2 regions of the Ethanoligenens harbinense YUAN-3 genome follow, and region 1 is predicted to be linked to the other one. Evidence: riboswitches for the same ligand, from Rfam matches in the RefSeq annotation. Region 1 holds a riboswitch; the other holds the start of a gene.
The links. A riboswitch is a leader RNA that binds a small molecule or an ion and turns the genes downstream of it on or off. The one in region 1 is predicted to bind ZMP and ZTP.
Positions count from the first base shown of each region.

Region 2: another riboswitch for ZMP and ZTP. It lies ahead of purH (bifunctional phosphoribosylaminoimidazolecarboxamide formyltransferase/IMP cyclohydrolase); the one in region 1 lies ahead of pflB (formate C-acetyltransferase).

Region 1 covers NC_014828.1:1,793,322-1,797,770, reverse strand. The annotation lists gene ETHHA_RS08365 (zinc dependent phospholipase C family protein) at 244-879, shown strand; gene ETHHA_RS08360 (glycosyltransferase family 4 protein) at 857-1,990, shown strand; ZMP/ZTP riboswitch at 2,081-2,166, shown strand; gene pflB (formate C-acetyltransferase) at 2,234-4,449, shown strand, end outside.
Region 2 covers NC_014828.1:205,645-210,093, reverse strand. The annotation lists gene purD (phosphoribosylamine--glycine ligase) at 1-1,004, opposite strand, end outside; gene purH (bifunctional phosphoribosylaminoimidazolecarboxamide formyltransferase/IMP cyclohydrolase) at 1,087-2,637, opposite strand; ZMP/ZTP riboswitch at 2,732-2,841, opposite strand; gene ETHHA_RS01015 (GNAT family N-acetyltransferase) at 2,931-3,476, shown strand; gene ETHHA_RS01010 (SPFH domain-containing protein) at 3,585-4,449, shown strand, end outside.

The DNA of each region.
Region 1 (4,449 bases):
TTGCGGATATGGCTTGCCGGGGGTCTTTTTTTCCGTGTGGCCGAATACGGCGGATCGATGTGAAGAGCGCATGGCCGCGGAAGGGCCTGTCCGGTCACCCGGCTCCTTTTCTGCCGTTTTGCCCGGGTTCGGCCGGTCTCTACACGGATATTACAGAAAATTGACACGCGCTTACACAAACTTGACACATTTTTGATGTTCGCAAAAAATGTTCTTTCGTATAATAAACGGTGGGGTGGTTTCATGAATGTTTTGGTGCACCTGCTGTTTGCGCGGCGTATCCATGCGGCCGTCCGCGAGCAGATCGGGGTCAGGCTGAGCTGGAGCGGCTTTTTGCTCGGAAATATCCTGCCGGATCTGTCTGCAAAGTATAACGTCCATCCGCATTTTTCGGATGTATCAATGGACTTTGTGCTTGGACGCGCCACGGCGTTGTACGACAGAGAGGAAGAAAAGTCTCTGGATTCGTTTGCGTTTGCAAAAGACATCGGCGTCGTCACGCACTATCTGTCCGATTTTTGCTGCTATGTGCACACCAAGCGGTTTTGCGGCGACATGAAGCAGCATCACTGGTACGAGTGGCAGATGCTCTTCGCGTTTGGCAAGGGCGCCGCGCGGTTCGGCGAAGAGATGCCGGAGATGGCGGATACGCCGGATACCTTCCGTCTGTTTTTGAAACGCAGCCTGCGGGAGCAGCAGAAGACCCCTCCGGGCGGCTGCGCGGATGTTTTTTATGCGCTGCGGGTCTCCACGGCCATGACCATGCTGCTGCTGCGCAAGGCCATCTGCACGGAGGCGGCACGGCTTTATCATGCGAAGAACCTGTATGTTTTCCACAGACTGGAGGAGAATTGGAATGAAAGTCGCTTACTTTTGTGATACGTTTGCCCCCCAGATCAACGGCGTATCCACCACGCTGGAAAAACTGCAGCTCTACGCGATGAAAAACAACATTGAAACTGTTTTTCTGGTGCCGGAATATCCCGGCCCGCAGAAACAGGATAAAAATGTGTACCGGTTTTTATCGTTTCCGCTGCTTTTCTATAAAGAGTGCCGCATCGTCATCCCACCGGTCTTCAAGGCGGAGAAGATCCTGGACGAATTCAAGCCCGATGTCATTCACGCCTACAGTGAGTTCGGCATTTCGCTGGCGGCCATGCGCTATGCGAAAAAGAAAAACATTCCCATCGTTTCTTCCTATACCAGCAACTTCAATTCCTATCTGCATTACTACAACATGGACATCGTCAGCCCTATTCTGGAGACTTACCTCAACTGGTTCCATAACAGCTGCGAGCTGACGTTCTGCCCCTCCGAGCGCACGAAGGAATACCTGTTCCAGAAAGACATCCGCCGGGTGGACATTATGCGCCGCGGCGTGGACGGCAACCGCTTTAACCCCGGTTTCCGCAGCGAATCGTTTCGCAAAAAAGCGGGCGCGAAGGATGGCGCCCTGCTCTTTACATATGTGGGCCGTATCTCGCCCGAAAAAGACCTCGATATCCTGATGGAGAGCATCCGTGCGATCAAGGCCGCCTACGGCGACCACGCGGCGTTCGCCATCGTGGGCGACGGGCCTTCTCTGCAAGAGGTAAAGCAGAAGCTCGGCAAGCTGGCGCATTTCACCGGTTTCCTGAAAGGGGAAGACCTTTCGGTGGCCTATGCGTCCTCCGATGTGTTTGTTTTTCCTTCCACGACCGAGACATTCGGCAATGTGGTGCTTGAGGGCATGTGCTCCGGGCTGCCCGCTATTGTGCCGAATGCGGGCGGTGTGGTGGAGATTGTCACGCACGGACAGGATGGCCTGATCGTGCCGCCGCGCGACAGCGCCGCTTTTACAGACGCCATGAAGCAGTTTTTGAATTCTCCCCACCTGCGCCTGGCCATGCGCGACCGCGCGCTGCAAACCGCCAAGAGCCGCTCGTGGGAGTGTGTGTTTGAGCAGCTCTTTGACCGCTACGCGCAGTTGATGGAAGACAAGATCGGCTGAAGTCCCGCACGCTCAAAAATTGTATTCATTTTAAATATTTTGGCTTGACAACCCCCAAAAAGGTATAGTACAATAGGGACAGAAATTGAATCAGGCTCTTATGACTGACGGAATTGTGGAGCACACCACAAGGGAGTAAAAGCCTGCTGAAATTGCCGACCGTCTGGGCAGCATTTGGTTATGACCGAATGCTGCCCTTTTGTCTTTGCAGGCCGGTGAAAGGCCGCTATGGAGGAAATGCAGATGAGCAGACAGGCATGGGAAGGGTTTTGCGGCGGAAACTGGCAGGACGCCGTGGACGTGCGCGATTTCATCCAGCAGAACTACACCCCGTATACCGGGGACGAGTCTTTTTTGGCCGGGCCGACGGCCCGCACGCAGGAAGTGGTGCGCCAGCTCAACGACTTGCTGGCAAAAGAGCAGGCCGCGGGCGGCGTGCTGGACGTGGATACCGAGACCGTCACCACGCCGACGGCCTATGCGCCCGGCTATCTGGACAAAGAGAAGGACATTATCGTGGGCCTGCAAACGGACAAACCGCTGCGCCGCGGTGTCAACCCGTTCGGCGGCTTGCGCATGACGCGCGAAGCCTGCAAGGCGTACGGCTACCAGCTTTCGCAGAAGGTGGAGGAGGAATTCCGCTACCGTACTACTCATAACGACGGTGTGTTCCACGCCTACACCGACGAAATCCGCACGGCCCGGCACTGCGGCATCATCACCGGCCTGCCGGATGCCTACGGCCGCGGGCGTATCATCGGGGATTACCGCCGGGTGGCGCTCTACGGCGTGGACCGCCTCATCGAAGTCAAAAAGGCGGACAAAAAGCAGATGGGCGAGCGCGGCATGGGCGAAGACAACATCCGCGATCTTGAGGAACTGGCCAAACAGATCGCGGCGCTGGGCGCGCTCAAGGAGATGGCCGCCCAGTACGGCTGCAATATTTCCGGCCCGGCGCAAAACGCCAAAGAAGCTGTGCAGTGGCTGTATTTCGGCTATCTCGCGTCCATCAAGGAGCAGAACGGCGCGGCCATGAGCCTGGGGCGCACCAGCACGTTTTTGGACATCTATTTTGAACGTGACCTGCGCGACGGCGTGCTCACCGAGGAACAGGCGCAGGAAATCATGGACGACTTTGTGGTGAAGCTGCGGTTGGCCCGGCACCTCCGCACGCCGGAATACAATGAGCTGTTCGGCGGCGACCCGATGTGGATCACTGAGTCGGTGGGCGGCATGGGAGAAGACGGCCGTACGCTCGTCACCAAAAGCTCGTACCGCATGCTGCACACGCTGTATAACCTCGGTTCCTCGCCCGAGCCGAATCTCACAGTGCTGTGGTCGGAGAACCTGCCGGCGGCGTTCAAGCGCTACACGGCCAAGGTGTCCTGCGACACCGACGCCATCCAGTATGAGAACGACGATGTGATGCGCCCCAAATTCGGCGATGACTACGCCATCGCGTGCTGCGTGTCGGCCATGCGGGTGGGGAAGGACATGCAGTTCTTCGGTGCGCGCGCCAACCTGGCCAAGCTGCTGCTGATGAGTCTCAACGGCGGGCGGGACGAGCGCTACGGCATCCAGGCCGGGCCCGTGCACGCGCCGTATCAGGGGGACTACCTCGACTACGACAAGGTGTTGGAATTGATGGATTTCTACCGTCCGTGGCTTGCGCACACCTATGTCAGCGCCATGAACATCATCCACTATATGCATGATAAGTACGCCTACGAAGCCGTACAGATGGCGATGCACGACACGGATGTCCACCGTTTTATGGCGTTCGGCATCGCGGGGCTCTCGGTGCTGACGGATTCGCTTTCGGCCATCAAATATGCGCGCGTGCGCTGCATCCGCGACGAAAGCGGGCTCATCAAGGATTTCGAGACCGAGGGCGCATATCCGGCCTACGGCAACGACGACGACCGCGTGGACAGTATCGCGCAGGAGCAGGTGCGCCTGTTCTTTGATGCGCTCAAACAGACGCCGGCCTACCGCGGTGCGGAGCACACGCTTTCCATCCTCACCATCACCTCCAACGTGATGTACGGCAAAAAGACCGGCTCCACGCCGGACGGACGCAAAGCCGGCGAACCGTTCGCGCCCGGCGCCAACCCCATGCACAACCGCGACAAAAACGGCGCGCTCGCTTCGCTCAACTCGGTAGCTAAGCTTTCCTACGACGTCTGCAAGGACGGCATTTCCAACACGTTCTCCATCGTGCCGCAGGCGCTGGGGCATGAGCCGGAAGAACGCTACAGCAATCTGGTGGCGCTCCTCGACGGGTATTTTGTCCAGAAAGCGCACCATCTCAACGTGAACGTGCTCAACCGTGAGATGCTGGTGGACGCGTATGAGCACCCCGAAAAATATCCCAACCTGACCATCCGCGTTTCGGGGTATGCCGTGCATTTTCACAAGCTTTCCAAAGAGCAGCAGCGCGAAGTGATTTCCCGCACGTT
Region 2 (4,449 bases), 1.4 Mb from region 1:
GCCGCCACCACACAGGCGGCAGCGCGGCTGTCCCACTCAATGTCCATACCGGCCAGGCGCTCGTCGGCGACGGCTTCCAGAATATCCAACAGGTCGCTTTGCAGGCGCAGCAGCACCACTTGGGTCTCCGGGTCGCCAAAACGCGCGTTGTACTCGATTACCTTCGGGCCATCCGGCGTGAGCATCAGCCCGAAATACAAACAGCCTTTGAACGGGCGCCCTTCCGCATTCATGGCATGCACGGTGGGCAAAAAGATGGTCTCCATGCACTGGTCGGCTATCGTGTCGGTGTAATGCGGGTTGGGGCTGATGGTGCCCATGCCGCCGGTGTTCGGCCCCTTGTCGCCATCGAGCGCGCGCTTGTGATCCTTGGATGAGACCATGGGGCGAATGGTCTTGCCGTCGGTGAAAGCCAGCACGCTCACTTCCGGCCCGGTGAGGAATTCCTCCACCACCACGCGATTACCGGACGCGCCGAAAATCTTGTCCTCCATGATGGCGTGGAGGGCGGCGCGCGCTTCGTCCTCGTTCTGCGCGATGACCACACCTTTGCCCAGCGCCAGCCCGTCCGCTTTGATGACGGCGGGGTAACGCCCCTCTTTCACAATGTGTGCAAGCGCCTCTATGGGGCTTTCGAACACATCGTAGGCCGCGGTGGGAATGCCGTATTTTTTCATGAGGTTTTTGGAAAAGACCTTACTGCTCTCGATGGCGGCGGCCGCTTGATTTGGCCCGAATGCTTTGATACCCGCCGCTTCCAGCGCGTCCACCATGCCGAGGGCCAGCGGGTCGTCCGGCGTGACCACAACGAATCCGATGCGGTTATCTTTGGCAAAACGCACCACGCCGTCCACGTCGGTAGCCTTGATGGGTACGCAGCGCGCATCCGCCGCGATGCCGCCGTTTCCCGGCGCGCAGTAGATGGCGCCCGCGCGCGGGCTTTCCTTGAGCTTTTTGATGACGGCGTGTTCGCGCCCGCCGCCGCCGATGACCAGTATATCCATTCGCAGTTTCTCCTCTTCGTGCCGCTTTCTGCCGCCGTCTTTTCGCAACATAAATGCGGGCTGTGCTCGCCTGTGCCCGTTCTTAGTGCTTGAAGTGGCGGTAGCCGGTGAACACCATGGCGATACCGGCGGCGTCGGCGGCTTTGATGGAATCCTCGTCGCGGATGGAGCCGCCCGGTTGAATGATGGCGGTGATGCCGGCTTTCTGTGCGGCTTCCACACAGTCGGAGAACGGGAAGTATGCATCCGAGCCCATCACGCTGCCGTTGACCTTGTCGCCGCCGTATTTGATGGCAAGTTCCAGCGCGGTGATACGGTTGGTCTGCCCCGGCCCGATGCCCACCGTCTGGTGGCTCTTTGAGAGCGCGATGCCGTTCGATTTCGTGTGCTTGACCACTTTCCAGACAAAATGCAGCTCGTCCAGCTCTTCGGGCGTGGGCTGGCGCTTCGTCACACATTTGAGCGCACTTTCGTCCAGCAGGAAGGTATCCAGCTTCTGCACCAGCAGGCCGCCCACCACCTTGCGCATGTCCAGCGTCTTCGGGTCGTTCGGCTTGGCCAGGTCGGGCAGCTCAAGCAGGCGGATATTCTTTTTCTTTTCGAGAATTTCCAGCGCTTCGGGCGCAAACCCCGGCGCAATAAGGATTTCCAGAAAGATTTTAGCCAGCTCGGCTGCGGTGGCTCCGTCCACCACACGGTTGAGGGCCACGATGCCGCCGTAAATGGAGACCGGGTCGGCCGCATAGGCGCGCTGGTAAGCTTCCAGCAGGGTCCTGCCGATGGCCACGCCGCAGGGGTTGGCATGCTTCACCGCCACGGCGGTGGGCACGGCTTCTCCGAATTCTTTGAGCAGATCGAGCGCGCCATTGGCGTCGTTGATGTTATTGTAAGAAAGCTCTTTGCCGTGCAACTGTCTGGCCGCCGCCAGCGTGTTGGACGGCGCGCCGATCTCGGTGTAAAACGCCGCGGGCTGGTGCGGGTTCTCGCCGTAGCGCATCTCCTGGCGCTTTTCAAAGGTGAGGGTGAGCGCATCGGGCAGGCTGGCGTCGCCGCGCGCTTTGCGGAGGTAATCCGCGATGAGCGCGTCGTACTGCGCGGTATGTTCAAATACCTTCGCCGCCAGGCGGAATTTCGTTGGGCGAGACACTTCCCCGATCTGACGGAGTTCTTCCAGCACCACGGCGTAATCCGCCGGATCGATGACCACCGCCACATCCTGCCAGTTCTTGGCCGCGCCGCGGATCATGGACGGGCCGCCGATGTCGATGTTCTCGATGGCTTCCTCCAGCGTTACGCCGGGTTTCAGGATAGTCTCCTTGAACGGGTAGAGGTTGATGGCCACGATGTCGATGGGGGTGACGCCCAGTTCCTCAAGCTGGCGCATATGCTCCGCGTTGCCGCGGATGGCCAGAATGCCTGCGTGAACCTTGGGGTGCAAGGTCTTCACCCGCCCGTCCAGACATTCGGGGAAGCCGGTGATGTCGCTGATGCCGGTGACGTTCACGCCCGCGTCGGCCAGCGCCCTGGCCGTGCCGCCGGTGGACACCACCTCATAGCCGAGTTCTTCCAGCGCCTTGGCGAAATCCGCCACGCCGGTCTTGTCCGAAACACTGATGAGCGCCCGCTTTTTCATAGAAATCCTCCGTTTGCACGCAATGCATGCCGTTTTTTGCGATCCCCGCGTTCTGGCCCGTGCCGGGCAAATAAAAACCGCCCGGGGATAGCTTACACTACGCCCAGGCGGTCGGCTTTTCTGTTCACGACGGGGCAAAACGTCCGTCCAAACCGGGCCGTACTCCACGTGGTTTGTCCACTTCCGCCAGTCATACGGCCGTTACAAGGATAGTATACCCAAAAACGCGGCATATTGCAAGAGCCTGGCAGTTCTGCTATGCTGAAAAGGAACCAACGGGAGGGGATGAGCGTATGAACATGGAAGTGAACGAGATTACACTGCGGGACGGGCGGAGCTGTACGCTCAGAAGCCCCACACCGGAAGACGCCGAGGCTATGCTGGCTCATCTGCGCGGCACGCGCGCCGAGACCGATTTTCTGGCGCGTGGTCCCCAAGACCCGGTGCCGACGGTGGAGGAAGAACGCGCGATGCTGCAAAAACAGCTGGATCACCCGCGCTCCGGTTTTCTCGCTGCATTTGTGGATGGGGAGATCGTCGGCAGCACGGGTCTCCATTCGCAGGACATCGTGCGATTTCTGCACCGGGCGGGCATAGGCATTTCGGTCTGCAAGGCGTATTGGCATCTGGGCGTGGGCTCCGCATTGCTTGGCGAAGTCCTTGCGCAGGCCAGGCGCATGAGCATCGAGCAGGTGGAGCTGGAAGTCGTGGCCAAAAATACCCGTGCCATAGCGCTCTATCAGAAGATGGGCTTTGTTTCCTACGGCCTGCGCGAACATGCGTCTAAGCTGGAGGACGGCACCTACCAAAGCGAATATCTCATGGTACTGCGCTTTTAGGGAGAAGAGGGAGATTTTTCCGAAAGGCTTGCAATACATAAACCAGGATGCTATTCTGGCGATATCACAAAGATTATCCACCATCATGCGTCAAGGAGCGTGTTTTACATGTCCGAAAAACCGGTACAGGAAAAGGAATTCACTGCCGCCCCGGGGTTTGCGATGCTGCTGCTGGCCATTGTGAGCATCGTGGCCGCGGTGCTGCTGTTCGGGCTTGCGGCGGCCGCAAACAGCGGCGCCAGCCCGCTGTTTGTGCTGGCAGGAATCTTACTTATTGTGGCGTTCATCATCATCAGCGCGGGTTTTTTCAATCTGGCGCCCAACCAGGCCGCTGTTCTGAGTCTGTTTGGGGATTACAAGGGCACGTCCCACCAAAAAGGCCTGCTGTGGACCAACCCGTTCTACTCGAAAAAGAAGCTGTCTCTACGGGCACGCAGCCTCAACGGCGAAAACCTGAAAGTCAACGATGCGGCCGGCAACCCCATTGAGATCGCCGCCGTGGTGGTCTGGCACATCGGGGATTCATTCCGGGCGTCGTATGACGTGGAAAATTACGAGTCGTTCGTCAAGGTGCAGAGCGAGTCCGCCGTACGGCATCTGGCCAACCTGTATCCCTACGACACCAGCGGAGAGGAAGGCGCCAAGACCCTGCGCGGCAACACCGAGGAGGTTGCGCAGGCGCTCAGGCAGGAACTGCAGGAGCGCACCGAGAAGGCCGGCATCATCATTGAGGAGGCGCGTATCTCGCATCTGGCCTACGCGCCGGAGATCGCCGCCGTGATGCTCCAGCGGCAGCAGGCGTCGGCGGTCATCGCCGCCAGACAGATGATCGTGGAAGGCGCGGTGGGCATGGTACAGATGGCCATCGACCGGCTGGGCGAAAAAGGCGTGATCGAGTTGGATGAGGAACGCAAAGCCGCCATGGTGTCCAACCTGCTGGTGGTGCTCTGCGCCGAAAAGGCCGCCGCGCCCA